DNA from 3 places in the Mesorhizobium sp. M7A.F.Ca.MR.245.00.0.0 genome. Region 2 is predicted to be linked to each of the others. Evidence: riboswitches for the same ligand, from Rfam matches in the RefSeq annotation. Region 2 holds a riboswitch; each other region holds the start of a gene.
The links. Region 2 has a riboswitch for cobalamin ahead of EOB80_RS29845 (ABC transporter ATP-binding protein). Riboswitches for the same ligand answer to the same signal wherever they lie in the genome.
Positions count from the first base shown of each region.

Region 1: linked by a shared signal. The riboswitch ahead of EOB80_RS29785 (DUF1636 family protein) and the one ahead of EOB80_RS29845 (ABC transporter ATP-binding protein) in region 2 are both predicted to bind cobalamin.
Region 3: linked by a shared signal. The riboswitch ahead of EOB80_RS29625 (CbtB domain-containing protein) and the one ahead of EOB80_RS29845 (ABC transporter ATP-binding protein) in region 2 are both predicted to bind cobalamin.

Region 1 covers NZ_RZTE01000047.1:37,885-48,153, reverse strand. Annotated here, with positions in the region: partial or broken gene EOB80_RS29795 (cobaltochelatase subunit CobN) at 1-513, opposite strand, end outside; gene cobW (cobalamin biosynthesis protein CobW) at 532-1,584, opposite strand; gene EOB80_RS29785 (DUF1636 family protein) at 1,587-2,015, opposite strand; cobalamin riboswitch at 2,054-2,258, opposite strand; gene EOB80_RS29780 (winged helix-turn-helix domain-containing protein) at 2,288-3,487, opposite strand; gene EOB80_RS29775 (NADH-quinone oxidoreductase subunit A) at 3,819-4,184, shown strand; gene EOB80_RS29770 (NADH-quinone oxidoreductase subunit B) at 4,175-4,756, shown strand; gene EOB80_RS29765 (NADH-quinone oxidoreductase subunit C) at 4,761-5,363, shown strand; gene EOB80_RS29760 (NADH-quinone oxidoreductase subunit D) at 5,364-6,554, shown strand; gene EOB80_RS29755 (NADH-quinone oxidoreductase subunit E) at 6,555-7,835, shown strand; gene nuoF (NADH-quinone oxidoreductase subunit NuoF) at 7,846-9,150, shown strand; gene EOB80_RS29745 (NADH-ubiquinone dehydrogenase) at 9,221-9,910, shown strand; gene nuoG (NADH-quinone oxidoreductase subunit NuoG) at 9,984-10,269, shown strand, end outside.
Region 2 covers NZ_RZTE01000048.1:178-10,446, reverse strand. Annotated here, with positions in the region: gene EOB80_RS29850 (ABC transporter substrate-binding protein) at 1-874, opposite strand, end outside; gene EOB80_RS29845 (ABC transporter ATP-binding protein) at 923-1,711, opposite strand; cobalamin riboswitch at 1,873-2,080, opposite strand; gene EOB80_RS29840 (AraC family transcriptional regulator) at 2,336-3,169, shown strand; gene EOB80_RS29835 (DSD1 family PLP-dependent enzyme) at 3,174-4,313, opposite strand; gene EOB80_RS29830 (D-arabinono-1,4-lactone oxidase) at 4,313-5,590, opposite strand; gene EOB80_RS29825 (MFS transporter) at 5,603-6,790, opposite strand; gene EOB80_RS29820 (TetR/AcrR family transcriptional regulator) at 6,915-7,541, shown strand; gene EOB80_RS29815 (hypothetical protein) at 7,569-8,420, opposite strand; gene EOB80_RS29810 (class I SAM-dependent methyltransferase) at 8,533-9,330, shown strand; partial or broken gene groES (co-chaperone GroES) at 9,496-9,789, shown strand; partial or broken gene EOB80_RS29800 (TCP-1/cpn60 chaperonin family protein) at 9,855-10,269, shown strand, end outside.
Region 3 covers NZ_RZTE01000047.1:8,459-18,727, forward strand. Annotated here, with positions in the region: gene cobD (threonine-phosphate decarboxylase CobD) at 1-969, opposite strand, end outside; gene cbiB (adenosylcobinamide-phosphate synthase CbiB) at 968-1,936, shown strand; gene cobO (cob(I)yrinic acid a,c-diamide adenosyltransferase) at 1,977-2,591, opposite strand; gene cobU (bifunctional adenosylcobinamide kinase/adenosylcobinamide-phosphate guanylyltransferase) at 2,593-3,108, opposite strand; gene EOB80_RS29620 (CbtA family protein) at 3,101-3,862, opposite strand; gene EOB80_RS29625 (CbtB domain-containing protein) at 3,878-4,057, opposite strand; cobalamin riboswitch at 4,093-4,290, opposite strand; gene EOB80_RS29630 (MFS transporter) at 4,356-5,555, opposite strand; gene EOB80_RS29635 (DUF1624 domain-containing protein) at 5,778-6,776, shown strand; gene EOB80_RS29640 (isoprenylcysteine carboxylmethyltransferase family protein) at 6,773-7,249, shown strand; gene EOB80_RS29645 (MerR family DNA-binding transcriptional regulator) at 7,566-7,952, opposite strand; gene mgtE (magnesium transporter) at 8,110-9,528, opposite strand; tRNA gene EOB80_RS29655 (tRNA-Leu) at 9,718-9,802, opposite strand; gene lipB (lipoyl(octanoyl) transferase LipB) at 10,038-10,269, shown strand, end outside.

The sequences.
Region 1 (10,269 bases), on a different contig from region 2:
CGGTTCGATGAAAGGCGCATCCTGTCCCGCCAGCCGTGCCAGCCTCCGCACCAGCGCGCTCATATTCGCCGGGCCGCCCTCGCGGAAATAGTCGAGCAGGCCGTCCAACTCCTCGCGCGGCAGCGTCGAGGCTTCGATCAGGCGCAGGTCCTCGTCGCGGCATTCGCCGGGCAGCAGCGCCAGTTTTATGCCGCGTTCGCGGGCGGTCGAGGCGAGCTGGTCGCAGCCGTAGCGCCACCAGTCGTAGCCGCCGAGGATGCGCACGAGGATGATCTTGGCGTGGCGGGCGACGCTGTCGATCCAGAGGTCGACGGACATGGGATGGCGCAGGTCACGAAGTGCGGCCAGCCGCATCGAGGGCAGGCGGCCGGCATCGGCCTTCCAGGCTGCCGCCAGTCCGGCGAGGTCGCTGTCGGTGAAGGACAGCGCCACGATATCCGCCGGCGTCTGCCGCAGATCGACCGGCTCGGCGAGGTCGTCGAGCGAGGTGGATGTCGTGGTGAGGATGTGCATCGCGACCCGTGTCCGAAATCAGCCGGCGAGTATACGCTCGATCGCCGGGCGGTTCAGCCCTTTCAGGCCGATGACGACGAGACGCGAGCGGCGGTCGTCCTGCGCGGTCCAGGCGCGGTCATAGTAATGATTGACGCGCGGCCCGACGGCCTGCAGCAAGAGCCGCATCGGCTTGCCGCCGACTTCGACGAAGCCTTTTACGCGCAGCACGTTCTCTTCTTCTGCGACGATGGCGACGCGCTTTGCCAGCTCGTCCGGATTGGCGATCGAGGCAATGTCGACGATGAAGGTGTCGAAGTCGTCATGCTCGTGGTCGAACGCGCCGTCATGATGGGATTTGCGGTTTTCGATGTCGTCCTCGACGGCGAGACCGAGCCCGAGCAGCACCGAGGGATCGACCTTGCCATGCGACGCCGGCACGATCTTCACGGCGCGGGCGGAGTGTTCGTTGATGATGGCGTTGGCGCGGGCGGTGCCGGCGGCGTCCATCAGGTCGCTTTTCGACAGGATGATCAGGTCGGCGCAGGCGATCTGATCCTCGAACAGTTCTTCCACCGGGTCGTCGTGGTCGAGCGTCTCGTCCCCGGCGCGCTGCGCCTGAAGTGCGTCCATGTCGTTGGCGACGCGGCCTTCGGCCAATGCCGGCCCGTCGACCACGGCGATGACGCCGTCGACTGTGACGCGGCTCTTCACGCTCGGCCATTGAAAGGCCTGGACCAGCGGCTTGGGCAGCGCCAGGCCCGAAGTCTCGATCAGGATATGGTCGACCCTCGGCGTCAGCGACAGGATCTTGTCAAGCGCCGGGACGAAGTCGTCGGCAACGGTGCAGCAGATGCAGCCATTGGCCAGTTCGACGATGTTTTCCTCCGGACAGGTGTCGATGCCGCAGCCCTTCAAAATCTCGCCGTCGATGCCGATGTCGCCGAATTCGTTGACGATGATGGCAATGCGCTTGCCGCCGGCGTTTTCCAGGAGATGGCGGACCAGCGTCGTCTTGCCGGCGCCGAGGAAGCCGGTGACGACGGTGCAGGGAACGCGGGAGAGGTTCGCAGGCGAATCTGGGGCAGTCATGGTCAGTCCTTCAGCAGGTCGAGGGGAGGGATGCGGGCAACGAGGCCGCGCTTCAGGCTATCGGGGCGGCCACGCCAGGGAATGAGACCGTCGGTCGAGGTGGCGAAAAGCTTGGCGCCCGTGACGAGGTCGGCGCCGCTGGTCTCGGTCAGGTCGCCAAAGACATAGCTCCAGCAGCCGTCGCGCAGGATGGCGGCGCTGAGGCGCCGCTTGCAATTGCCAAGGCATTCGACGCTGCGGATGCGGATGTCGTCGCCGGATGCGGCGCGGCGCGTATCCTCCGCCAGCAATTCGCCGGCGCGGGGATGAGCGTCGGAGCCGGTCTCATCGCGACAGGAGGCGCAGACGATGATGGTGACGCCGGCCAAGGCATCATCATGGCCGGACGAAATATCCGCTGTGCCAGCCGAAAAACTGCTGTCGTGGTCCAAAGATCGGGCTCCTTGCCCGGAAACCCGCCGGGCGATCGGATTCTAAAGTCGCAGACGGCAGGTCTCCTGGCTCGCGGGTCATCGCCTTGGGTAGCCGCCTTCCCGGGAACTCCCAGTGGCTTTCGGCCTTGGCTCTTCGCTTACAGTTGCGGGGACAGCCGCGGATTTGGGATTTTGCCCCGCACCGCATTCCCTCTTAGCTCTTGCCGTTGCGGGCAAGAGACCATCTGAACCGGATTTAGGCTTTTGCGGGCGGCGGTGTCAACGCGAGCTTACGACATGGCGATGTCGGCCAGCGCCGGACCCAAATCCCCGGCCGGGGTCACTTCCATGCGCTCAAGACCAAGCCAGCCCTGCATCTGCTTCAATTCCTCGAACAGTTCTGCAGCGGTTTCAGGCGGCGCACCCGGCTCGGCATAGGCCGCATGGACCCGCAGTATGCTGGCCGGACGGTCGGCCTTGAGGTCGACGCGTGCCACGATCCTGTCGCCGAGCAGGAACGGCAGGACATAGTAGCCGTATTGCCGCTTGTCGGCCGGCGTGTAGATCTCGATGCGGTAGTGGAAGTCGAACAGCCGCTCTGTGCGCGAGCGTTCGAAGACGACAGGATCGAACGGCGCCAGCAGGGCGCGGGCGTCGATCTTGCGCGGCAGACGCGCGTCTTTATGAAGATAGGCCAGCTTGTCCCAGCCTTCGACGCGCATCGGCAGCAACTCGCCCGTTTCAACCAGTTCCTCCAATCGGCCTTTCATATCGGCCGGCGACAGGCGGAAATAATCGCGCAAATCGCCTGAAGTCGCCACGCCGTGGGCGCGGGCGGAAATGCGCAGCAATTCGCGGTGCGCGTCCTCAGGCGTGGGCACTGGGAGGTCGAGGACCGCCTGCGGCAGCACGCGCTCGGGCAGATCATAGAAGCGCTCGAACCCGCGACGGTGCGCCGTGGTGATGCGTCCGGCCCAGAACAGCCATTCGAAGGCATGCTTGGCGTGGCTCCAGCCCCACCAGCCGCCCGAGCCTTTCTGGCCTTCGAGCGCGGAAGCGGCGATCGGGCCGCGCTCGGCGACCTGGCGGTGGATCTCCTCGATATAGGCGGCATGTTCGCGGCCCCATTTGGCGAGCCCCAGATACATTTCCTCGCCGCGCTCGGCGCGCTGCATGCGCCAGCGCATCAGCGGGTACGTCTCCACCGGCAGGAAGGAAGCCTCATGCGCCCAGTATTCGAAAACCGTGCGCTTGCGTGTCACCGCGGCATTGTCGAGCAGCGAGAACGGGTAGGGGCCAAGGCGCGAATAGAGTGGCATATAATGAGCGCGCACCACCGCGCTGACGGAATCGATCTGCAGCAGGCCGGTGCGGGAGAGGGTGCGGGCAAAATGCCGGCGGTCGGGCGTGCCGGTCGGGCGGGGATCGAGAAACCCCTGGGCGGCAAGCGCGATGCGACGGGCCGTGGGGAGCGAGATCTTTTCCTTCATGCAGGCATCACTTTGAAGTGTTTTGACCGAGGGTCGAATGGCTGATTCCAACCCATGCTAGCAGGGTTTTGGCGGCATCCATGTCAGGAGAGAAAAGTGGAGTAAAAAGCGAAGGAAATCAAACAGGAGCGGATCGGACCAGTTTGCCGCGATATGCCGTCCAGGTCGGTGTTTTGAACAAGGTTTGACTTGCTTCGCTGGAAGTGCTGCGCTAACCCTCGCCGCGTTGCAGCATAGGCCCTTAAAACGGTTCAGCGGTTAAACTGTCACGCTTCCGCATTAGGGTCCGGTGCTGTAATCAAACTGGATTGGCGCCAACGGAAAGCCGAGCATGAACGCACTCTTGAGCTCATACCTGCCCATCGTCCTGTTCATAGGCGTGGCGCTGGTTGTCGGCCTGGCGCTGCTGGCCGCGCCCTTCCTGGTGGCCTACCGCAATCCCGATCCCGAAAAGCTTTCCGCCTATGAGTGCGGTTTCAACTCGTTCGACGACGCCCGCATGAAGTTCGACATCCGTTTCTACCTGGTGTCGATCCTGTTCATCATCTTCGACCTGGAAGTGGCCTTCCTGTTTCCTTGGGCGGTGTCGTTTTCGAAGATCGGCATGCTCGGTTTCTGGTCGATGATGGTGTTTTTGGCGGTGCTGACCATCGGCTTTGCCTATGAATGGAAAAAAGGAGCGCTGGAATGGGATTGAACGACAGTTCAGGCACCCTCGTCGCGCCGAAGCCCAAGGGTATTATCGATCCCAACACCGGCAGGCCGGTGGGGGAGGACGATCCCTTCTTCCTCGAGATCAACAACGAGTTGGCCGACAAGGGCTTTTTGGTCACTTCGACCGAGGCGCTCATCACCTGGGCGCGCAGCGGGTCGCTGATGTTCATGACGTTCGGCCTCGCTTGCTGCGCGGTCGAGATGATCCACACCTCGATGCCGCGCTATGATTCGGAGCGGTTCGGCGTCGCGCCGCGCGCGTCCCCGCGCCAGTCCGACATCATGATCGTCGCCGGCACGCTGACCAACAAGATGGCGCCGGCGCTGCGCAAGGTCTACGACCAGATGCCGGAACCGCGCTACGTCATCTCGATGGGCTCCTGCGCCAATGGCGGCGGCTACTACCACTACTCCTATTCGGTGGTGCGCGGCTGCGACCGCATCGTGCCCGTCGATATCTATGTGCCCGGCTGCCCGCCGAGCGCCGAAGCGCTGCTCTACGGCATTCTTCTCTTGCAGAAGAAGATCCGCCGCACCGGCACGATCGAACGGTAAATCCATGACCGCATCCCTGAGCGAACTGTCGAACTATCTCGGCGAGAAGCTGATCGGCCGCGTGAACGAGGCTGATATCGCCTATGGCGAACTCACCATCCGCGTCGAGCCGCGCGATCTGGTCGAGGTCATGACCTTCCTGCGCGACGATGCGCGCTGCCAGTTCATCTCGATCATCGACGTCTGCGGCGCCGACTATCCGTCGCGGCCCAAGCGTTTCGACGTCGTCTATCATCTGTTGTCGCCGAAGCAGAATGTGCGCATCCGCGTCAAGGTGCAGGCCGACGAGGAAACCATGGTGCCGTCGATCACCGGCGTCTTTCCCGGTGCCGACTGGTTCGAGCGCGAGACCTACGATCTCTATGGCGTGCTGTTCTCGGGCCATCCCGATCTGCGCCGCCTGTTGACCGACTATGGTTTCGAAGGCCACCCGCTGCGCAAGGATTTCCCGCTGACCGGCTTCGTCGAGGTGCGTTACGACGACGAAGCCAAGCGCGTTATCTACGAGCCGGTCGAACTCAAGCAGGAATTTCGCAATTTCGATTTTTTGTCCCCGTGGGAAGGTACGGATTACGTGCTGCCGGGTGACGAGAAGGCAAAGCAGTAAATGGCTGAAACCTCGGTCCGCAACTTCAACATCAATTTCGGCCCGCAACACCCTGCGGCGCACGGCGTTTTGCGCCTTGTACTGGAGCTGGACGGCGAAGTCGTCGATCGCGTCGATCCGCATATCGGGCTCTTGCATCGCGGCACCGAAAAGCTGATCGAGGCCAAAACCTACCTGCAGGCGATTCCCTATCTCGACCGGCTCGACTATTGCGCGCCGATGAACCAGGAGCACGCCTTCGCGCTTGCCGCCGAGCGCCTGCTCGGCATCGAAGTGCCGAAGCGCGGCCAGCTGATCCGCGTTCTCTACTGCGAAATCGGCCGCATCATGTCGCACATCCTCAATGTGACGACGCAGGCGATGGACGTCGGCGCGCTGACGCCGCCGCTGTGGGGCTTCGTCGAGCGCGAAAAGCTGATGGTGTTCTATGAGCGCGCCTCGGGTTCGCGCATGCATGCCGCTTACTTTCGCCCCGGTGGCGTCCACCAGGATCTGCCGCAGAAATTGGTCGAGGACATCGGCAAGTGGATCGACCCGTTCCTGAAGTCGATCGACGACCTCGATCAGCTGCTGACCGGCAACCGCATCTTCAAGCAGCGCAATGTCGACATCGGCATCGTCTCGCTGGAGGATGCCTGGGCCTGGGGTTTTTCGGGCGTGATGGTGCGCGGTTCGGGCGCTGCCTGGGACCTGCGCAAGTCGCAGCCCTATGAATGCTATTCGGAAATGGATTTCGATATTCCGATCGGCAAGAACGGCGATTGCTTCGACCGCTACCTCGTACGCATGGAAGAAATGCGCCAGTCTGCGAAGATCATGCGCCAGTGCGTCGATCTCCTGCTCGGCAAGGAAAGCACCGGGCCGGTGTCGAACCTCGACGGCAAGGTGGTGCCGCCCAAGCGCCAGGCGATGAAGCGCTCGATGGAAGCGCTGATCCATCACTTCAAGCTCTACACCGAGGGTTATCGCGTGCCGGCCGGCGAGGTTTACGCCGCGGTCGAGGCGCCGAAGGGCGAATTCGGCGTCTATCTGGTTTCCGACGGCTCCAACAAGCCCTACCGCTGCAAGCTGCGCGCGCCGGGTTTCGCGCATCTGCAGGCGATGGATTTCCTCTGCCGCGGCCACATGCTGGCCGACGTCACCGCCGTTCTCGGCTCCCTCGACATCGTGTTTGGTGAGGTCGATCGCTAAATGTCAGTCCGCCGTCTCGCAGAAGCCAGCGTCCAGCCAGCATCCTTCGCCTTCAACCGGGCGAACGCGGCTGCGGCGAAGCAATGGATCAAGAAGTACCCGAAGGGCCGTGAGCAGTCGGCCATCATTCCCTTGCTGATGATAGCGCAGGAGCAGGAAGGCTGGGTGACGAAGGCGGCCATCGAGACGATTTCCGACATGCTCGGCATGCCGCGTATCCGCGGGCTCGAAGTCGCGACCTTCTACACGCAGTACCAGTTGAATCCGGTCGGCACGCGTGCGCATATCCAGGTCTGCGGCACCACGCCCTGCATGCTGCGCGGTTCGGAAGCGCTGATGGATGTCTGCCGCTCCAAAATCCATCACGACCAGTTCCACGCCAACGACAAGGGCACCTTGTCCTGGGAAGAGGTCGAATGCCTTGGCGCCTGCGTCAACGCGCCGATGGTCATGATCTTCAAGGACACGTTCGAGGATCTGACGCCGGAACGCCTGGCTGAAATCATCGATCTCTATGACGCCGGCAAGGGTGCTTCGGTGGAACCGGGGCCGCAGAACGGCCGCACCGGCTCCGAGCCGGCCTCCGGCCTCACCACGCTGAAGAGCGAAAAGGCGATCCTCAAGTCGACCCGCGAAAGGGAGGCCAGGGAGGCCGCCAAGGCCGCCAGGGCGGCGCCCGACGCGATCATCGCGGCGCCTGTGCCGGGGCCGGCCGCGGCCCCTGTCGCACCGTCCAACACCAGCAAGCCGAAGACCGACGCCCCTGAAACCAGCCCGGTATTGAAGACGCCTTCAAAAACCAAGGTCGCGCCGGCGGTTGAAAAGGCGGCGAGCGTTGCCGCGCCGCTGCATTCGGCCGCCAACGCCAACAAGGCGGACTCCAAGGTCGAGCAGGTTTCCAAGCAGCGCAGCGGTCCGATAACCAAGGCCGAGCCGGCATCCGCCTTCAAGGCGCCTGAGGTCAAGGTGCCGGCGGCCAAGCCGGCCAAACCGTCGCTCGGGGACAAAAACCGTCCGGCCGGAATCGATAAACCGGCACAGGTCGACGACCTCAAGCTGATCTCCGGCGTCGGCCCCAAGATCGAGGGCATCCTGCATACGCTGGGCATTTTCACCTTCGCGCAGGTCGCGTCGTGGAAGAAGGCCGAACGCGAGTGGGTGGATGGCTATCTCTCTTTCCAGGGCCGCATCGATCGCGACGACTGGGTCAAGCAGGCCAAGGCGCTCGCCAAGGGTGGCGTCGCCGAATACATCCGCGTCTTCGGCAAGAAGCCGGTCTGAGGGACGAAAAATGCTTCAGGACAAAGACCGCATCTTCACCAATATCTACGGCCTGTTTGACAAGTCGTTGGCCGGCGCGATGGCGCGCGGCGCTTGGGACAACACGCCCGGCATCGTTGCCAAGGGGCGCGAGTGGATCGTCAACGAGATGAAGGCGTCGGGCCTGCGCGGCCGCGGCGGCGCCGGCTTCCCGACGGGCCTCAAATGGTCATTCATGCCCAAGCAGAGCGATGGCCGGCCGAGCTATCTCGTCATCAACGCCGACGAATCCGAGCCCGGCACCTGCAAGGACCGCGACATCCTGCGCAACGACCCGCACACGCTGGTCGAGGGCGCGCTGCTTGCCGGCTTCGCCATGGGCGCGATTGCCGCCTACATATATGTGCGCGGCGAGTTCATCCGCGAGCGCGAGGCGCTGCAGCGCGCGATCGAGGAAGCCTATGAGGCCAAGCTGATCGGCAAGAACAACACGTCCGGCTACGATTTCGACATCTACATGCACCACGGCGCCGGAGCCTATATCTGCGGCGAGGAGACAGCACTCCTCGAAAGCCTCGAAGGCAAGAAGGGCCAGCCCCGGCTGAAGCCGCCATTCCCGGCCAATGTCGGCCTCTATGGCTGCCCGACCACGGTCAACAATGTCGAATCGATCGCGGTCGCGCCGACCATCCTGCGCCGCGGTGCGGCCTGGTTCTCGTCCTTCGGCCGGCCCAACAATGTCGGCACCAAGCTGTTTTGCATCTCCGGCCACGTCAACAATCCGTGCACGGTCGAAGAGGCGATGTCGATTCCGTTCCGCGAACTCATCGAGACGCATTGCGGCGGCATTCGCGGTGGCTGGGACAATCTCTTGGCGGTCATACCGGGCGGCGCCTCTGTGCCGCTGGTGCCGGCGGAGCAGATCATCGACACGCCGATGGATTTCGACGCGCTGCGCGACCTCAAATCCGGCCTTGGAACCGCGGCTGTCATCGTCATGGACAAGTCGACCGATGTCGTGAAGGCGATCGCGCGGCTTTCCTACTTCTACAAGCACGAGAGCTGCGGCCAGTGCACGCCATGCCGCGAAGGCACCGGCTGGATGTGGCGGGTGATGGAACGGCTGGTGCGCGGCGAGGCGCAGAAGCGCGAGATCGATATGCTGCTCGACGTCACCAAGCAGATCGAGGGCCATACGATCTGCGCGCTTGGCGACGCGGCGGCATGGCCGATCCAGGGACTGATGCGGCATTTCCGCGGCGAAGTGGAGCGGCGCATCGACGAGTTTTCGCGCAATGCGCACCGGGCCGAGCCTGTGATGGTGGCGGCGGAATAGAAGAATGTTTACGCGGGCGGAAGTCCGCAGCGAAGGGCGGGGCGAACGAAGAAACGACCAGGAGAACTCTATGGCGCCGTATTCGAACCCGCTGATGCCCAATTTGGACCAGATCGAGAAGATGAACCAGGACTTGACCAGGATGATGCCGAAGGAGATGGCTAGCGCCGTCAACCTTTTCGTGCATCCTGTGGCGGGTGCAGCGGCGATGTCGGCGCTTGGCGTCGGGCTCGCCAACCATGCTTTCGGCGTCTGGCTGGGCGCGCTTTCAGGTGCGGCAGAAGCCTCGCAGCGGCTGCTGCAGCCGATCGTCGATGATTTCGAGGCGCGCGTCGCGCAGTTCGAAGATCCAAGTCCTTCCTCCACCAAGGCACGGGCGACGGCGAAAACCATGATCGCCGAGGCGCAGTCCTTCGCCCGGGAGGTCACCGATATTGCCGCCAAGGAAGCCGCCACTGCCGTGCCGGCCGCAAACGCCGCTCCGGCGACAAGCGGCGCCGGCGATGCGCTGATGCCCGATGATTTCAGGCAGCCCAACGCCATGGAGAAGCCGGCCATTCCGGCAGATCTCAAGGCCATCTCGGGCATCGGGCCGAAGCTGGAAAAGGTTCTCAACGGCCTCGGTATCTGGACGTATGCCCAGATCGCGGCATGGACGCCGCAAGAGGTTGCCTGGGTCGAGGACTATCTGTCGCTCGGCGGCCGCATCGGCCGCGACGATTGGAAAACCCAAGCGGCGGCGCTCGCCGTCAAGAAGTGAATGAAGTGCCCGACGTGGTCTCGACCGCGTCCGGAAAAAGAGATTGCGGGAACTCCGCAGGGGTTTGAGGCGAATGGCAAAGCTCAAGGTCGACGGGAAAGAGATCACTGTACCCGACCACTACACGCTGCTGCAGGCGGCGGAAGACGCTGGCGCGGAAGTGCCGCGCTTCTGCTTCCATGAGCGGCTGTCGATCGCCGGCAATTGCCGCATGTGCCTGATCGAGGTGAAGGGCGGGCCGCCCAAGCCGCAGGCGTCCTGCGCCATGAACGTGCGCGACCTGCGTCCCGGCCCGAATGGCGAGGCGCCGGAAATCTTCACCAACACGCCGATGGTCAAGAAGGCCAGGGAAGGCGTGA
Region 2 (10,269 bases):
CGGCATAGCGCAGGGCGACGAAGCGCTCGTTCTTGACCGCGTCCGTCTCTTTCATGGCCGGATGGACCTTCAGGAAATCGAGCAGCTTCTTGTAGCCGCCGCCATCCTGGTAATCGAGCAGGATGAGGAATTGCGGATTGCGCGACGCCACCGTTTCCCAGTCCGTGTTGCCCCAGCTGGTGTCCATGTCGGCCATGATGTTGTCGCCGCCGGCGGCTGATATCATGGCGCTGGGGATGGCGAACTTGCCTGCGGTGAAGGGCTTGTCCTCGCCGGAATCATAGAGAAACACTCGCGTTGCCTTGCCGTTGCCGACCTTGGCGGTGATGTCGGCGAGCCGCGTCTTCCAGCCGGCAACAAGCTTCTCCGCCTCGGCCTCCTTGCCGAAGATCTTGCCCAGCTTTTCGACGTCGCCATAGAGCAGGTCCATCGAGGCGGCTGGGCGGCTCTTGTCGAGATGCACGCAGCTTTCCGTCAGCACCAGCGTCTTGATGCCGTGCGGAGCAAGCGTATCGGGTGTCACCTCGCCGCCCGGCTTCATGCCGTAATACCAGCCGGCGAAGAAGAAATCCGGCTCGACCGCGACGAGGTTTTCGAGCGTCGGATATTTCGGCGCCAGTTCCGGGATCGAACCCTGCTCGGCCTTGAATTCGGGACCCACCTTGTACCATCCGGTGATGCCGGTCAGGCCGACGATCGACGGCTGCAGTTTCAGCGCGAAAGCCATCTCGGCCATGTTGAGATCCTGGATGACGGCGCGCTTCGGCGGCGCATCGAAGGTCAGCGGCTTGCCGCAGCTGTCGACCGTGACCGGGAAGGCCAGGGCTGTCGAGGCCAGCAGCGAGAAGACAAGCGAAAAGGCCAGGCGTTTCACGGGTTTGCTCCTTGTGGATGGGATTGGGTCGAATTCGGAAAGGCTCCATCAGGATGGCGGAGCGGAACGGTTCGGCACATCGAACACCGTCAGTTCGCGGTCTTCGGTCGGATGGCGCAGACGCAGCACATCGATGCCGAAAATCTCGCGGATCAGCTTTTGGGTCAGCGCTTCGCGCGGTGCGGCGAGCGCTTGCAGACGGGCATGGTTCATCACCGCCACCCTGGTGGCGAACGGTGCCACCAGCGCCAGATCGTGCAGCACCGCGATCACCGTCATCTCGAAGCCTGCCACGAGGTCGAGCAGTTCGCCGCGGGCGCGCGGGTCGAGATGGTTGGTCGGCTCGTCGAGGAACAGGATCTTTGGCTGCTGGGCGATGGCGCGTGCCAGTTGGGCGCGCTGGCGCTCGCCGCCCGACAGCGAGCCGATGGTGCGGCCAAATAGCGGCAGCAGGCCGCTCCGGCGCAGCGCCTCGGCGACAATGTCGCGTTCCTCGCTCTTGCGCCGCAGCCCGGCATGCGGGACGCGGCCAAGCTCGACATAGTCGATCAGCGCCAGCCGCGGATCGGGCTGGTCGGTCTGGCCGACCACGGCAATGTGCAGCGCCCGTTCGGCGGCTGAAATCCTGTCCAGGCGGCGCCCGCCGAGCTTCACCTCGCCGGAGCTCGGCCGCAGCATGCCCGACAGCATGCGCAGCAGCGTCGTCTTGCCGGCGCCGTTGGGACCGATGATGGCAAGGCGATCGCCGGCGGCCACCGAGAAGCTGACCGCCTGAACCAGATCCCGCCCATTCGCCGTGACGCAGAGGTCACGGGCTTCGAGAAGCGCTACGGTCATCGGCTGCTGCCCGCCGGCTTGCCGGGACGGCAAAGCGTATATACGACGATGCGATGGATGGAGCCGTCCAACTTTCCGTCACTTTCCAAAACTGGCGACGGAAGGAAGCTGGCGAACCGACCGACAAGACCGGGCCTCGCGTTTCCTCCCGGCACACCCCGTCCGGTCAACTCAGTGATGGCAGGTCTCCTGGCTCACGGGTCGTTGCGCCATCCAGCCTTCCCAGCCTTGCCGGCCAGTGGCATTCACGGATTTTGCTCGCCGCTTACAGTTGCGGGGGCAGCCACGGTCTCGACCTGAGCAGGCCTCACCGCGTTCCCTTTTCACCCCTCGCCTTTCGACTCGGGGACCATCACCGCTTCAGCGTAGATTTGCGCCGATCGCTTCGCAATGGATTTCTCGGACGGAGTGGTGGGCCAGCTAAGCGAAACAGGCATCGCATGCTCTCTTTATGTAATAATATAACATACCTAAGAGATGACGCCGGTCGCTGTCAAGCGAAAGCTCATGGGGCGGTTGGCCGGATGGCGACCGGCATCGGCGCAGATTGCACGGGATGCGCAATTTCGATCAAACTGGCTGCGCCAGGAAGCGGCAGGATGATGTGGCCAATGCGAGGAGAAAATGGACCCGACCGAGAAAGCGCTGTGGTTCGTCGAAAGCCATCTGCCGGAGGCGATCTCGCTTGATGATGTCGCGCAAAGCAGCGGCGTGTCGCGTTTTCATGTGACGCGCGCCTTCGGCGCCGCCACCGGCCGGTCGGTGATGGGCTACATGCGCTCACGCCGGCTGACCGAGGCGGCGCGCAAGCTGGCGGGCGGGGCGCCCGACATCCTCGCCGTCGCGCTCGACGCCGGCTACAACTCGCATGAGGCGTTCACCCGTGCCTTCCGCGATCAGTTCGGCACCACGCCGGAACTGGTGCGCGCGCAGGGCACACTCGACAAGCTCGACCTCGTGGAGCCGATCCTGATGGACCAGTCCCTCCTCACCAATCTCGAACCGCCGCGTTTCGAGACCAGCCGGCCGTTCCTGATCGCCGGCCTCGGCGAACGCTACAGCTGCGAAACCAGCGCCGCCATCCCGATGCAGTGGCAGCGCTTCGGCCCCTATATCGGCAACATTCCGGGCGAGACCGGCGACGTCGCCTATGGCGTCTGCGTCAACGGCGACGATGCCGGCAATTTCGACTACATCGCCGGCGTCGAAGTGTCTGACTTCTCCGACCTGCCCAGGGACTTCTACCGGGTGCGGGTGCCGGCGCAGAAATATGCGGTCTTTGCCCACCGCGAACACATCTCGACCATCCGCCGGACGGTCAACACGATCTGGAACAAATGGCTGCCGGCCTCCGGGCATGAGATCGCGGACGCGCCGGAATTCGAACGCTACGGCCCCGAATTCGACCCGCGCAGCGGCAAGGGCGGGCTGGAGATCTGGATACCGGTGAAGGCGTAGTCGGTCAGGCCATCGGCAACGCCGGCCAGCGATCGGCGATCCGGCCGCCGGAAAACACCGCGATCGACCCGAACTGCTGCAGCACGGCTTCGCTCTGCGTCGGCCTTAGAAACGCGTAGTCGCCGGGCTTTGCGGTCGCGTCGGCGGGCAACCCCATGAATTGCTGGTTGGAGGACAGGCCGAGCAGCCCGTTCGCCTTCATGCCTTCTGGGAAGACCGGCTCGGCCATCCACTTGCCGCCATAGAGGTAGCAACCCTTGCGCGGGAAGCGGCCGAGCGCCTGCAGCAGGCGGGTGACGGCCGGCGGGCCGGGCAGCATCGGCTCGACCATTTTCAGGATCGGCGTGGCGATGAAGGCCGCCGGCTGGAAGTCGTCGAGGCCTGGCGTATCGAAGTCGCTGGGCAGCACAAAGGCCGAGCCCATCGAGACCTCATTGGCCGCGCCGCCATGATGAAGCAGCGCGGTCTTGCTGCCGCCGATGTTCAGGATGCGGCGCTGGTCGGCGCCGAGACAGGCGACGAACGCCGAGGCCTGCGCCGACGCCTTGGCCAATGCCTTTGCCGGTCCGCCGAAAAGACCGGGAATGAGCGGCGCATGCGCCTCGTAGGCCATGACGCCTTCGCAATGCAGCCGGGCCGGCAACGCGCTCAACGCCTTCGACAAGGCGTCAGGATTGGCGAACCCGCCGCGATGCAGCCCGACATCGATCTCGAAAACGATGCGCAGGCCGATGCCGAGTTCGCCAGCGAGGGCGCCATATTCCGCCAGTCTCTCCTCGCTGTCGATCAGCCAGCAGACGCGCGACCAGTCGGTATCGGTTTTCACCAGCGCCGCCCTTGCCGCGCCGATCGGCATCGGCTTGCCGTAGAGCAGATCGGCATCCGGGAACGCCTTCAGCACCGCCTCGCTGATCGGCGGGTGGAAGGTCATGAAGCGCTCACTGCCAAGCGCCTTGGCGATATACGCAAGCAGCGGCATGCAGGCGAGCGATTTGTCGACCAGCCGCACGGCCAGGCCGGGATCCAGTCTCTCCTTGACCAGGGCAATGTTGCCGTCCAGCCGGTCGCGATCGAGCAGCAGGCAGGGCTGGAAGATGCCGGCGGTCTTCAGCGCATCCGAGAGGGTGGAAAAATAGGTGCTCATCATTCGATGCCGAACAAGCCGGCCATATAGGGCGAGACGAAGCGGTTTTGCGGATCGACGTCGCGGCGCACCGCCATGGCGTCGTCCCAGCGCGGATAGAGCTTTTTCAGATCCGCCGCTTTCAGGCTGTGCATCTTGCCCCAATGCGGCCTGCCGCCATATCTGCGGAAGATCGGCTCCGCCGCCCGCATGAACGGCAACGGATCGTTCGCTGCATCATGGTGGATGGCGATGGAGCAGGTCAGCCTGTTGTAGAATGGCGAAAGCCAGAACTGGTCCGGCGCGACCGAGCGCACCTCCATCGGGAAATAGACCTCGGGAAAACGCTTCTCGGTCAGCTCGATGATCTCGGCCAGCGCCTTCGGCCCTTCCTCGAACGGCAAATGATATTCCATCTCGTTGAACTTGGTCTGCCGGTCGCTGGCATAGACGTTGAGCCAGTCCTGCACGTAGTCCTCGGCGGGAAATCTGGCGGCCGCCGAACGGATCAGGCGGCCACGCAGCGATGGCAGCCAGGCAAGTGAAGTGCGCAGCCGACGCAGCGTCCTCAAACCCGCCTCGTCCTCTTCCGGCGGCCGTGCGGTGGGTGCGGCGTCGCTGAAATCGCTGGCGATGAACTGCGCATAGCCGGAGAACGGAATGTAGTAGAATTCGGCCGAGCGATGCGCGGCCATCATCGCCTCGAAGTCGCGCAGCATCTCAGTGATCGGCAGCACATATTTGCGGCGGCGCAACCGGTAGGTCGCGATGTTGTTCAGCGTCACTTCGGTGAGCACGCCGAAAGCGCCGAGCGCGACACCGATGGCATGGATCATGTCCTGATCCCCTGCCCGCTTGAAGTCGCGGACCTTGCCAAGCCCGTCGACGATCTGCACCGTCTCCAGCTGCGTGTGATAGGCGCCGAGCGTCGGTCCCGAGCCATGCGTGGCGGTACCCAGCGCGCCGCCGATCGCCTGGCGGTCGATGTCGCCCATATTGGGCAGGCCCTGGCCAATGCCTTGCAGGATGCGCATCAGCGGGCCGAGCCGGGTCCCTGCCCGCACCCGCGCCCGATGTGTTTCGGCGTCGTGCGAGACCAGCCCTTCCAGCCTCTCCAGGGACAGGATCGTGCCCTGCGATTTCACCAGCGGCGTGAAGGAATGACCGGCACCGGCGACGCGCACCGGGCCAGGCGCGGTCCGGACGAGATCACCGAGTTCACCGGCGTCGCCGGGGCTGGCGATCAGCTTGGGCTCGGCGCTTACAAAGCCCGACCAGTTGCTCCACACGTTTGACATGCCACCCCCCGCTCAGGCAACGGCGCGGCGACGCCGCGACACAAGGACGAAGAGACCGAGCAGCACCACGCTGGCCACCGCGCTGGCGGCGGCGAATTCCGGAACTGGCCGGAAATCCTTGCCATCGATGAGCAGCGACGCCGCGATCGGCCCGATCGCCAGGCCGAACAGCTGGGCTGCCGGCACCAGCAGCACGGCGGTGCGCGTCTCGTCGGCGGTGATCGCCAGACGGATCTGGTAGGGCACGATGAACAGCAGGATAAAGCCCATGGCCAAGGCAGCGACCCAGAACGTTGTCAGGCCAGGGTTACTGGCAAAAACCAGGGAGCTGACAAGCGCGACGACGCCGATCGCCGCGATGGCAAGGCGATAATCGATGCGCGCCTCGAACACGGTGGCCATCATAGCACCCAGGACCTGCACGGCGAGGCTGGCCGAGACGATCAGGCCGACGGTGCGGCCATCGATGCCATACTGTGCGCCAAGCGGTTCCAGAAAGGCCCAGACCGCGCCGAAGAACATGAAATAGCAGAAGACGGACAGCAGCGCGGTCGTTGAGGGAAGCGTCAGCACATTGACCAGGTTCTCCTCCTTGGGCAGGTCGGCATAGTCACCGGGAACAGTGAAGGCGACCACCAGCGACACGACGCAGACGACGGCAAGAACGATGAAGCCGCCCGCCGACCCTGCGGCCGGGATGACATAGAGCGCCAGCAACAGGGCGAGCGCGCATTGCGCCAGCGTCTGCATGGTGACGAAATAGCCGCCGATGCGCTCGGCGCGCCGCGAGCGGGCGATCAGTTCGGTGGCGATGGCGACCAGACCGCCCTCGGCGAGCCCGGCCAGGGCGCGGGCCACAATCAGCGTGCTGGCGCTCGCGGCATAAGCCGTCCACACATTGGCCAGCGCCAGCAGCAGCAGAAGGACGGCACTTTTCCAGCGCATGTGGTGCGCCGAAAGCAGCATCGCCACGACAGCCGAACCGATGGCAATAGCGATCATCTCGGCTGTGGCGACCAGCGCCAGTTCGTCGCCGCTGACATGGCCCTCAGTGTAAAGGGCGCCGAGCAGCACAGGTTGCAGGCCGAGAATGAGCAGGCCGACCGAACCGATCCACAGGGCCGAGGCGAGCTGCCAGCCGGTCGGATTGCCGACCAGCCAGTCGCCACTGCCTGCGTGGCCGGTATCTGTCGAAGCCAAAGGCGCCTCCCAACGTCCTTGCCGCGCGGCAAAAAAGCTGACAACCTGTCAGTATTTCAGAAACTGATACTTGATCATATTTCTTGTCAACCGGAATTTGGGAAGCCGTGCGAAAGATCGGTGCATGACGGAATTGAAGAGAATGGCGACCGAGCCGAGGCGCAGGCCCAAGCAGGAACGCAGCCGAGAGCGCATCGACGCGATCCTGTCGACGACCATGCGGCTGATCGGAGAAAAGGGTATCGACGCCGTCACCATGAAGGAAGTCGGCATGCTGGCGGGCGGGCCGATCGCCACCGTCTACCACTATTTTCCCAACAAATCGGCGATCCTGGCGATGCTCTATGAGCGGTTTTCAGAGGTCAGCCGGGCACGGCTGACGACGATCATCGCCGAAATCCGCGAGGCGAACGACGTGATCGTGGCCGCTGACCGGCTGCTCGATGATTATCTCAGCCGTGTCGCCGGCGATCCGGCCATCCAGGATCTGCAGAACGCCATCCAGGCCGACAAGGCGCTCAAAAACCTCGACATCGCCGAAACCCGACACCAAGCCAAAATGTTCTGCGACCACGTCATCGCCTTGCTCGAGCCCGAGAGGCGCGAGCAGTTCGAACGCATGGTCCTGCTGATCTTCCAGCTCGCCGGCGGCGTGGTGCGCCTGGCGCTCGCCGAGGGCGAAGCGGAAAGCCGCCAGACCATCGAGGATTACCGGTCTATCATTCACACGCAGCTGCGGCTGTTTCTATAGGGCGTCCGCGGCGATCTCAGCCGCGGCCTATTTCGCTCGAGGGATGAGGCCTTCGAAGCCGTGTGTCAGATCGAAAGCGCCGGCCGCGAACATCTTGACGAGATTTTGCGGACGGCCGGGAGTCTTGTTTGCGTCGAGGAGGACGGCCCTGCCCTCATGCATGACGAAATCGAATTTTCCATAGTCAAAGCCGAGTTCACGCCGACGCTCACGCAATTCGTCGGGCACCGGGACGGACTCGCGCCGGATCGTCTCCGCTGCCTTGACCAGGCCGTTCGGGGAGACGTAGCGGGTGCAGCGCTCGCGCTCTCCGCAAAACACCCAGAAACGAACAGCAAAACCGTCGGGTTCTCTCTCCGGAATGAACTTTTCCACGACGAGATCGTCGCAATCAAAGACGCCATCTGGAACGTCGCCGAGAGATCCATGGACCTCATAAGGATGCAAGGCTGGCAAGCGCGGAAACGGCTGCTGTTTCCCGGCACGCTCGGATCGCCGGTTGAGGAGCGTCTCCGGAATACCCCGATTGTTGAGATTGCTTTTGACGATCACCTGACCTTGCCAGCTGTCGGTTCTGTCGACCAATGCGCCGCTGATCCGCCGCTTGGAGATGTCGGCGGCGCCGATGTTGAGGCAGAAGGCAAAACTCCGGGCGTAGTCGACATAGTCCGTGGGCGTCACCGTGGCATCGACATGCAATACCGCCATATCGGCGCTGACCGGCTTCGACAGGCCTTGCTGAACCTGAACCGAGTGGCCGCGCCTTTTCAATTCCGCAAGAATGTCGAACAGCATGTATGGGCTGCTCCTGCGCAGCAGGATGTCGCGCCTGCCCAGGAACCTGTCATGCTCGTGCGTTATCACAACGATGCGCGCCACTATCTACCTCTTGGACTGTCTGTAAATTCTTGAAATGTCTTGGCTTGTCCGACGACCTCTATTAAGCCCCGGCGGGTATCCAAATCCAGGCGTCCAGGAGCCAATAAATTGCATGACAAATCATTGGGACGATTATCACCGCCATTGGAAACTTCTGGAAGCGCCGCTCCGGCCAACAGCGGAAACCGTCGCTATATTCGATCGCGAACTTGATCTCGGAAATGCCGATGTCCTCCTCTTGGGGGTGACCCCGGAATTGGCAATTCTGGGCAAGTCGATGTTGGCGGTCGACCAGTCGGCGGCCATGATTTCCGGCGTATGGGCCGGCGACGACGGCTCGCGAAGGGCAATCGCCGGCAACTGGCTTAACCTGCCCGTGGATCACGCAAGCATCGACGCCGTCATCGGCGACGGATGCCTGTCGGCGGTCGATTCCCAGGCGGCGCGCAGTTCGTTGTTTGGCGAGGTCGCCAGGGTGCTGAAGCCTGGCAGGCGCGCAGCGATCCGCGTCTTCGCACGACCGGAAACGGCAGATGATCTGCGCGGCGTCGAAGCTCTGGTTCTGGCCGGCGGGGTCGAGAATTTCCACGCGCTCAAATGGCGGATCGCGATGGCGTCCACGACGAACGACCCCGATTTCGCCATCAAGGTGGCAACGATCCGCGATACGTTCGGCAGACTGTTCCCAGACCGCGAAGCTCTTGCCGCAAGGACGGGGTGGAGCATGAGCTCGATCAACACGATCGACGTCTATGCCGGCTCGGACATAGGCTACAGTTTCGCGACGCTGGCCACGCTGATCGAAGAGGCCGCCGACTGGTTCGGCGAGGTGCGCGTCGTGCCGAGCGGCAGCTATCCGCTGGCCGAACGGTGCCCGCTTCTGGTACTCGGTTCGGCCAGGCACCGGTAAGTTCATCATCATGCCGCCAAGAGGCGCTCCGAGCGCCTTGACTCCGGCGCGCCGCCAGCCTATTTCAGCGCCACGTTAGCACTCGCCTTTGGTGAGTGCTAACCACATGTCCGGCGCCGCCGGATGGAGGAACTGTTTCTCACCGTTCTCATCGAGGAAGAAAAAATGGCAAAGTCGAAGTTCCGCCCGCTTCATGACCGCGTGGTCGTTCGCCGGGTCGAATCCGAATCCAAGACCGCCGGCGGGATCATCATCCCCGACACGGCAAAGGAAAAGCCGCAGGAAGGCGAGATCATCGCCGTCGGCTCCGGCGCCCGCGACGAAGCTGGCAAGCTCGTCCCGCTGGACGTCAAGGCCGGCGACCGCATCCTGTTCGGCAAGTGGTCGGGCACCGAAGTCAAGCTCAATGGCGAAGACCTTCTGATCATGAAGGAATCCGACATCATGGGCATCATCGGCTCATATCAGGCCCTTTCGTCAACTGAATTCCCGGGCTCGATCAAAGCCCCTGCCAGGAGCTAAAAATGGCTGCCAAAGACGTAAAATTCTCCCGTGATGCCCGCGAGCGCATGCTGCGCGGCGTCAACATCCTCGCCGACGCGGTGAAAGTCACGCTCGGCCCCAAGGGCCGCAACGTCGTCATCGACAAGTCGTTCGGCGCCCCGCGCATCACCAAGGACGGCGTTACCGTCGCCAAGGAAATCGAGCTTGAAGACAAGTTCGAGAACATGGGCGCGCAGATGGTCCGCGAAGTTGCTTCGAAGACCAACGACATCGCCGGCGACGGCACCACGACCGCAACCGTTCTGGCACAGTCGATCGTCCAGGAAGGCCACAAGGCCGTTGCCGCCGGCATGAACCCGATGGACCTGAAGCGCGGCATCGACCTCGCGGTAACCGACGTCGTTGCGACCCTGATCAAGAACGCCAAGAAGATCA
Region 3 (10,269 bases), on a different contig from region 2:
CTCACTCCCCGGCAGGCCGGCGCGCAGAACGTCAGGCCGATCGGCAAAATGGCGAAGCAGAATGCCGCGCCCGCCGAGCGCGGCAAACAAATCGGCAGCATGCGGCAGGCGAAGAAAACGGAACAGCGTGGTGCCGCCCATAACGGGAATACCGAAGCGGCCGAACAGCGCATCGAGCCGCGCCGATTCATCAGCCAGCGCCGTCCGCATCGCGTCCTGCCAGCCGATGTCGGCAAGCGCGCGAATGCCGTATTCCAGCGCCGGGCCGGCAACGGCCCATGGCCCGAATTGTGTTTCCAGCCGTTCGACCGTCACAGCATCGGAAAGTGCAAAACCGAGCCGCAGGCCGGCCAGACCAAAGAACTTGCCGAACGAGCGCAGCACGACGACGCCGCCCTGGCCGACATCGCCGCAGAGGCTATGCTCGCGCGGCCCAACATCCATGAACGCCTCGTCGACAACCAGCAGCCCGCCCTTGGCGCGCAATCCGGCAGCCAGAGCCAGCAACCGGTCGCGCTCGATGACACGTCCATCCGGATTGTTCGGATTGACCATGATGGCAAGGTCGGCGTCCGCCAGGTCAGCGAAATCGCCGACCTCGGTCACCGCGTGCCCGGCGATCACTGCTGCGCGGGCATGTTCGGCGTAGGTCGGACCCAGCACCAGCGCCCTTCCGGGGGTAATCAGCGAGGCGACGCGCGGCAACAGGATCTGCGTGCCCGGTGCCGCCACGATGTTGGCTGGCGACGGCGCCCCATAGGCACTGGCAGCGATCTCTGTCAGCTCACGCGTGCGCGCGGCTTCCGGCAACCGCGACAGCGAGGTGGCGGGCAGGTCGAAAAGCGGGTAGGAGTGCGGATTGATACCGGTCGAGAGGTCGACGAATGGCAGCAGGGCGTTGGGGAAAAGCGCCCTCGCGCGGCCAAGACTTCCACCATGGTCCACAACCGCCCCATTAAGAAGCTTCATGTCAGTCCTGATCGCTTTCCTGTCATTGGCCGTCGAATTCGCCCTCGGTTACCCCGATTGGCTGTTTCGCGCCATCGGCCATCCGGTGACGTGGTTCGGCAGGCTGATATCCTTTCTCGACCGCAGGCTCAACCGCGCCACTGATCCCGACGCGCTGCGTCGCAAGCGTGGTGTCCAGGCGCTGCTGGTCATCGTGCTGGTGCCGGCGATAATTGGCCTGGGCGTGCAGATCCTGTTCTGGTTCGTTCCCATGGGCCTGGTCATCACTGCCCTTCTGGCAACGTCGCTTCTGTCGCAGAAGAGCCTCTATGAGCATGTCGAGGCTGTGGCGGACGCGCTCGACACCGGTGGCCTCGCTCTGGCCCGCCTTGCCGTTTCGCGAATCGTCGGCCGCGACCCTGAAACGCTCGACAGGGCCGGCGTCTGCCGCGCCGCGATCGAGAGCCTGGCTGAGAATTTCTCCGACGGCATCGTCGCCCCCGCCTTCTGGACCGGCGTCGGCGGCCTGGCCGGCGGCGCCGCCTACAAGGCCGCCAACACCGCCGATTCGATGATCGGCCACCGCACCCCGCGCCACGAGGCCTTCGGCTGGGCGGCGGCGCGCTTCGACGACTGGATCAATCTGCCGGCGTCGCGGCTGACGGCGCTGCTGATCGTGCTGGCGGCGTTCTTCGTCAAAGGCGCTGATGCGAAAAATGCCTGGCATGCGGTGTGGCGCGACGCGAAAAAACACCGCTCACCCAATGCCGGCTGGCCGGAAGCGGCGATGGCCGGTGCGCTCGGCCTGGCGCTCGCCGGGCCGCGCAGCTACGGCGGCGTGCTCGTGGACGACGTCTTCATGGGCGAAGGTGGGCGGCGCGAGGCCGACAGCGTCGACATAAGGCGAGCGCTGAAACTCTATCGCGTCGCCGACTATCTGCTGATCGCGCTGTTCGGGTTGGTTTCGGTCGTTGTCATCGTGGCGTGATCTACTTCACCCTCCCCCTTGTGGGGAGGGTAAGAAACGCTCAGAACTCGATCCCCTGCTGCGCTTTCACGCCTGCGGAAAAATGGTGCTTGGTTACGCCCATTTCGGTGACGAGGTCGGCCGCCTCGATCAGCGCCGGCTTGGCGTTGCGGCCGGTGACCACGACATGCAGGCCCTCACGCCGCGCCTTCAACGCCGCAACCACTTTGTCGAGGTCGAGATAGTCGTAGCGCAGCGCAATGTTCAGTTCGTCGAGCACCAGAAGGCTGATCGACGGATCGGCCATCAGCTCAAGCACCTTGGCCCACGCGGCTTCGGCGGCGGCGATGTCGCGCTTCAGGTCCTGCGTTTCCCAGGTGAACCCCTCGCCCATCGCGTGCCAGACAACGCGGTCGCCGAAGGCGGCGAAGGCGTCCTTCTCGCCGGTGTGCCACTTGCCCTTGATGAACTGGACGACCCCGACCCGCTTGCCGTAGCCGAGCATGCGCAGCGCCAGGCCAAAGGCGGCGGTGGTCTTTCCCTTGCCCGGTCCGGTGTTGACGATGAGCAAGCCCTTCTCGACCGTCTTGCTCGCCACCTCGGCATCCTGCACAGCCTTGCGCTTGGCCATCTTGGCGCGGTGGCGTTCTTCGTCCCTATTGTCGATGTCGGTCATGTCATTTCACCTTGAGCGGCAGCCCTGCCACCATAAGCAGCACCATGTCGGCGACGGCGGCGACCTGCTGGTTGAGCCGGCCGGCGGCATCGCGAAACCGGCGCGCCAGCGCATTGTCCGGCACTATGCCTTGGCCGACTTCATTTGACACCACGAACCAGGGGCCGCGCGGCCGCGAAAGCACCTCCGCCAATCGCCGGCATTCAAGCTCGAAATCGTGTTCGGCCAGCATATGGTTGGTCAGCCACAGCGTCAGGCAGTCGACAAGCACCGGCCGATCGTCCGGCAAGGCGGCAAGCGTACCGGCGAGATCGAGCGGTGCGTCGATGGTCGTCCAGCCTTCGCCGCGCCGCGATCGGTGCAACGCAATGCGTTCATGCATCTCGTCATCATAGGCTTGCGCCGTGGCGATATAGGTCCAGGGGGGCGGCATGGCGGTCGCCAGAATTTCGGCGTGCGCGCTCTTGCCGGAGCGCGCACCGCCGATGAGGAAGGTCAGTGTCTTGCGATCAGGCAAAGCTGTCGCGCAGGCTGGTCGCGGTGCCGGTGAAACGGCCACGCACCACGCCGACGACCGCGCCGAGCACCAGCCAGAACACCAGATTGGTCACGGTCACCGCCACCACGAACTGGTGATGCAGCCCTTCTGGAATCGCCGTCTCGTAACTGTCCGGCTGCGGTGCACCGACAACATGCGGTGCGACGATCAAAAGGACGGCAAGGATCGCGAGCGGCAGCGACTTGCGAAACGCGATCAGGCCGAGACCGGCAGCGGTTGCCGCCACCGTCGCCCACCACCAGATCTGCCGATGGGTGAGATCGGCGGCCGGCATGGCCGGCAGTTCCGGCGGCAGGCCGAGGCCCGGCGCCAGCGTGAACACGGCAAAGCCGGCCAGGCCCCAGAACACGCCCTGGCGCCAGCCACCGATGCCGCAGGCGAATTCGGAGACCGCGACCAGGATCAAGGCGAAGCCGATGCCGGTGACGATGTTGGCAAGCACGCTGAAGGCGAAACGCTCGAAACCGTCTGCCGGCGCCCAGCCTTCGTCTGCCGGAGCGGCTTCCGCCGCCGGAGCAGTTGTGCTCATGGCATTGCTATCCGTTGCGGCCGGAGCGGCATGGTCATGGTGATGCCCGCCGCCGGCCTGTTCGTAGACTTCCGCCTTCAGGATCAGCGGCACGGTGGCATAGGCCTGCATGCAGGCGAGAACGACGCCGGCCACGAGCCCTGCGATCGCCGCGATGAACACGACGTTGCGAAACAGGTTCATGATGTCAATTCCTCGTCAGTGGCAGGGAAACGCCATCGAATGGCGATAATCGTGAGCCGCATTGTGGACCGCATCGATATGCGAGAAGCCGACAAAGCCCATCACGAAAATGCCGAGCAGCCCGGCGAGCGCGAGCTGCATGAAGCGCGACTGCGAGGAGACGGAGGTGCCGAGGGAGACGGAAGCGGTAGTCATGTCTTGTCCTTTCGCCCTCCACCCGAGGGCATCGAAGTCAGTTTCCTGTCGCCGGCAGGTCTCCTGGCTCACGGATCAGCGTCCTTCCCCACCTTCCCGAAGAAAAAATCCTCAGTGGTTTATGGAGAGGACTACCGCACACAGTTGCGGGGGCAGCCACGGCATTGGGCGAAATTCGCCCTCACCGCATTCCCTCTTGGCTCCAAAATGGAACCGGCGACACCGGTGACTATAGGCAGAATCCTTGCTTCCGGCAAACCAAATTCCGCCGGTGACCATTGCGAATGCGCCATGAAGGTCAAAGTGATTTCGGCAGATAGCGCCACGTCACAAAGCCGCAGACCGCCGCCAGCAGGCCGAGCGTGACGAACACCGAGCCCAGGCCGAAGAAGGCCAGCGCCACCGAATAGACCAGCGGCGGCGTCAGCTCGGAAAAATCGAGATAGGTGCGGTAGACCGCTGCCATCTGCGGTCTTTCATAGGAGCGCACCGAGCGCATGAAGGCGGTCGAGCCGAGGGCGTCGAGCGCAATGGTGAAGAAGGCACCGCAGAGCAGGAAGGCGCCGGTAAGCAGCGGCACGGTTTCGCCGACGAAGCCCGCCGCCAAAAGCGCGGCCGACATGGCGAAATAGGCGAATGTCATGGTCCCGCGGCCACCAAAGCGCTTTCCTGCCTTGCCCCAGAAAATCGCCATGAACAACAGCGCGTTGCCGGCCGAAACCAGCAGGCCGCCGGCCAGCTTGCCCTCACCTGTGATGACCATGAACAGCGGCCCATAGACGAAGAACGTCGTCCAGAAGCAGGAGCGGCCGAAGGCGATCAGCCAAGCCAGCCTGAGCCTGGGCTGCGCCACGAAGCGGCCGATATTGGCGAGCGGATTGACGGGGCGCGTCTTGCCCGGACGGATAGACTGGTTGTCGCCGAGGCGGTAGGTCCAGAACAGCGCCAGCAGGCCAAACGCGAACACCGCGACCGTACCATGCGCGGCATAGATGCCGAAGCGCGTGTAGAGGAAGATGCCGAGCGTCGGCCCACCGGTCCAGGCCAGCATCGACCACGCCATGCGCAGCGATTCGGCCTGCATGAAGTCGGTCTTGCGGATGTGGTCCATGATGTAGAGGTTGAGCGTGATCGACAGCGCGCTGGCGCCCATCACCCGGCACAGCATGCCGGCCAGTTGCCCGGCAAGCGTGTCGGTGACGAAGAACAGCGAGCCGACGGCCAGCAGGCAGGCGCCTGCCGTGTAGACCCAGCGCCGGGCAAAACGGCGGATCAGCATCGGCATGAACAATGTCACCGACAGCCCGAGCATCGCCACCACGGTGTAGAGCATCGACACGATCTGTTCGTTGTGCAGGATCTCGTAGGCCTGGATCGGGATGACGCTCGACACCGTGGCGCGGGCGAAGGATTCGACCGCATAGAGCGACGCGAAGGTGCGCGCGTCCGCGGCCTTGAGAGCCGGCAGCCAGATCGGATGGCGCACATGGGTGGACATTGCTTTCCCCGAAGCAGATTCACCGGGTCAAATCTGACGTGGCGATCCCAGCGCCAATAAGAGGAAACCGACGCGCATCCGGCAAAAGCGAAGCCGGCCAAAGGCTTCCCTGCACTGGCCCAATGCCGCGGCTGATCCGGGTTGTCGGCAGAGTTGCCGGTCTTCTTTTGTCCCAGGCAACCGTGATAGTCCTCCAGCGGGGCTGAATCAGAATGCGAGACCATGAGCATCCAAACGCCGACCGCACCCGTTCCGGATCGACCAAAGCGCATCGTCGCCATCGACATCGTGCGCGGCATCGCGCTGATCGCCATGGCGAGCTACCATTTCACCTGGGATCTGGAGTTCTTCGGCTACACCGATCCCGGCCTGACCGCCTTCGGCTGGTGGAAGATCTACGCGCGCGGCATCGCCTCGACCTTCCTGTTCCTGGTCGGCGTCAGCCTGTACCTCGCCCATGGCCGACAAATCCGCTGGAACGGCTTCTGGAAGCGATTCGCCATGGTCGCGGGCGCCGCGATCGCGATATCGGTCGTCACCCGGATCGCCACGCCGGATGGATTCATCTTCTTCGGCATCTTGCACGAGATCGCGCTGGCCAGCCTGCTCGGCCTCGCCTTCCTGCGCCTGCCGGCTTTGTTGACGCTGGTCGTCGCCGGGCTCGTCATCACGGCGCCTGTCTATCTGCGCCTCGAGGCGTTCGATCACCCATGGCTGTGGTGGGTAGGCCTGTCGGCGAACAATCCACGCTCCAACGACTACGTTCCGTTGTTTCCATGGTTCGGCGCCGTGCTTGCGGGCATCGCGGTGACGAAACTCGCCGCCGGTGCCGGCTTGCTTGCCCGGCTTGCCGAATTGGCGCCCGGTCGCTGGGCCAACCCGCTGGTCTTTATCGGCCGGCACAGTCTGGCGTTCTACCTGATCCACCAGCCATTGCTGATCGGCTGCATGTGGCTGTTCTCGCAGATCATGCCGGCACAGGTCGAAACCCCGCAGGTGAATTTCCTCAAAACCTGCCAGCTGTCCTGCGAGCAGTCGCGCGACACCGAGTTCTGTACGAGCTACTGTGTCTGCATGCTCGATACGCTCGAGGGCGAGGCCACGCTTGATCGGCTCTACAACAACGACCAGACTGCGGAATGGAAGACGCATCTGTCCGATCTCGCCGGCATGTGTACCGCCAAGACCGACAGCAAGTTGATGGAGGAAGGGGTCAGATGACCGAGAACCAGCCGAAGCCGGGGCTCATACCGTGGCCGCCGCTGATCTACACCGCCGCCATCGCCATCAGCATCGCGCTGGGCCTGCTCTATCCCCTGCCCTGGATCGGTGACCTCCTGGGCGATATTCTTTTCGCCACCGGCTGGGTGGCGCTGTTTGCCGTCGCCGCGCTCTGGGTCACCGCGATCCGCACCATGGTCCGCGCCAAGACCACGCTGAACCCGAACGCTGTGCCCGATCACCTGGTCACCACGGGTCCCTTCGGCATCACCCGCAATCCGATGTACCTGGCCAACACGCTGCTGTTGATCGGCGTCGCCTTTGTCTCGGGCATCGTGTGGTTCCTGCCGCTGGCGTTCATCGCCGCCTATGCCACGCAGAAGATGGCGATCGAAGGCGAGGAAAAGGTGCTGGCGGCGAAATTCGGCAAGAAATACCGCGACTACGCGAAACGCGTGCGCCGCTGGATTTGAGCTGGCGCCCCTGGTTTCCATCGCGCCGAATTTTGACAGGTGCACACTTCGGCGATTAGCCTAAGTCTTGCGAACTTCGTCATCCTAGGGCGAAGCAGGAGCGCAGCTCCGTCGCGGAGACCCTAGGATCCATGCCGTGACCTCGGTCGAGGAGTGCAGCGGAGCAAAATTCTGCGCCGTCGCGGCGCATTGAAGTCATGGCATGGATCCTAGGGTCTGCGCCGCGTCGCTACGCTCCTTGCTCCGCCCTAGGATGACGAAGGAATGGACGTTTCCGCTAATTCCGAACGCTAACGCCCGATAGAATCCAGTCCGCTCAGGTATTCACGCCAAGCTCAACCAGCCGCTCCACACAAGATTCCTCGGCCTGGTCGAGTTCAGCCAGCGTCTCCTCGAGATCGCGGCGCTTCTGCCGGAGATCCTCGCGCTTTTCCTCGATGCGCTTGATCATCAGGTTGAGCTGGCCGACTTCGCCGGGCGGCTCCTTGTACATCTGGATGATTTCGCGGATTTCGTTGATCGAGAAGCCAAGCCTCTTGCCGCGCATGATCTGACGGATGAGGTGCCGGTCGGAGGGGCGAAACAGCCGCGTGCGGCCACGCCGCACCGGCTGCACCAGCCCTTCGTCCTCGTAAAAGCGAAGCGTCCGCGTCGACACGTCGAACTCGCGGGTCAACTCGGTGATCGAATAATATTCTCGCATTGCCACTCCCGCACGCCGAAACCAAGGGGCGATCGCCATGCCGGCGTCACCCTTATGTCCCGAACCAAAACCCGTGCCATGCCGGCATCGACATGGCGCCCCGCGCAAGCCTCGCACGGCATTTACGTAAAAGTCAATTAAGCCAAAAGGCGTGCCTTCAGGGCACACCGAACCACCACGTGGCAATGCCGAGAAATGCAAAGAAGCCGACGACGTCGGTAACCGTGGTGACAAAAACTGCCGAAGCGACCGCCGGATCGACCTTGAAACGATCGAGCAGCAGCGGGATCAGGATGCCGGCCAGGGCGGCCACGAACATGTTGATGATCATCGCCGCCGCGATGATGCCGCCCAGATTGGGGTCACGGAACCAGGCTGCCGCAACGATGCCGATCAGGATGGCGAAGACGATGCCGTTGATGAAGCCGACACCCATCTCGCGGCGAATGATGCGGCCGGCATTGTAGATGTCGAGATCCCTGGTCGCCAACGCCCGCACGGTGACGGTCATGGTTTGCGAGCCGGCATTGCCGCCCATGCCGGCGACGATCGGCATCAGCACCGCCAGTGCGACGATATGTTCGATCGTGCGGTCGAAAAGGCTGATCACCGACGCCGCCAGGAACGCGGTCAGAAGGTTGATCAGCAACCACGGAACGCGTGAGCGCGAGGTCGAAAAGATGCTGTCGGAAAGCTCCTCGTCGCCGACGCCGCCCATGCGCATCAAGTCTTCTTCGGCCTCCTGCTGTATGACGTCGACAACATCGTCGATGGTCAGAACGCCAACCAGCCGTTCGTTCTCGTCGACGACTGCGGCCGACAAAAGATCGTACTGCTCGAATTCCCGTGCAGCCTCTTCCTGGTCCATGGTGGCCGGAATGGCGTGCCGCGTCTCGTGCATCACTTCCTCGACCTTGACCGAACGCTTGGTGCGCAGGATCTGGTCGAGGTCGATGGCGCCGAGCAGCTTAAAGCTCGGATCGATGACGAAGATCTGGCTGAAGCGCTCGGGCAGATTCTGGTCGTCGCGCATGTAGTCGATGGTCTGGCCGATCGTCCAGAACGGCGGCACCGCGACGAACTCGGTCTGCATGCGGCGGCCGGCCGTCTCTTCGGGATAGTCGAGCGAGCGGCGCAGTCTGATCCGCTCGGTGAACGGCAGCTGCGACAGGATCTCGTCCTGATCCTCCTTCTCGAGGTCTTCGAGAATGTAGACGGCGTCGTCGGAATCGAGCTCCTGTACCGCCTGCGCGATCTGCGCATTGGGCAGACTGTCGACGATCTCCATACGGATCGCCTCGTCGACCTCGGTCAGCGAGGAGAAGTCGAAATCGGCGCCCAGGAGCTCGACCAGTGCGTGGCGCTGTTCGGGATGCAGCGCCTCAAGCAGGTCGCCGAGTTCCGACTGGTGCAGGTCGTCAACTTCATGCTTGAGGGTCAGCGTGTCGCGGTCGGCGATCGCCGCGCCAATCCGCGCCAGGAAGGACGAAAGCACGGCGCCGTCCTCGCCATAGATGTCGGCGTGGTTGTCCTCGGCGGCCCTGGCGCCAATCGTCCGTTCGTGCTCGCCTTCCACCAGCGCCTCCCGCCACAAGAATCCCGGAAAAGGTGCAAATCAGGTCTAGAGCATCGGACCCAAAGGGGAAACCGGTTTCGGGGAATCCGACGCTCAAAAAGAAAGTGGCGTAAAGCGCGGGAATACCAAACGAAATGCGCCCGGCCCGCAGCGGGCGGAGCTTGCACAATCGGGATATGGGAAGGAAAATGGTGCGGTCGAGAAGACTCGAACTTCCACGGGTTGCCCCACAGCGACCTCAACGCTGCGCGTCTACCAATTCCGCCACGACCGCACGTGGTAGAGCCGGAACCGACCGGCTCGCGGCGTGTAGCAAATCGTTTCCGGCGAAACAAGTGCACGGCAAGCAATAATGTCAGGCGATTGGCATAATGCTCCACAGGGTCCGAACGCAGCGCCGGAACTGGACGTTTGCGCCTGATATCGCCATATGGAAGGCAAGTTGATGTCACCCAAAGGTGCGAGGCGGTTTTGGGACGCGACATGCATAAGCGAAAAGACGATACGCCATGCCCGAACGCAGCCAGATCGCCACGTCGTTCCTGCCGCTCCCCGGTTCAGCACCGGTCGAATGGCTGATCGAGCCCGGCCTTACCGCCTATCCCGAAGCACTTGCCTTCATGGAGGCGCGCGCCGAGGCGATCCGCAGCGGCGCTGCCGGCGAAATGGTCTGGCTGGTCGAACACCCGCCGCTCTACACGGCCGGCACCAGCGCTCGCGGCGAGGATCTGATCGACGCCA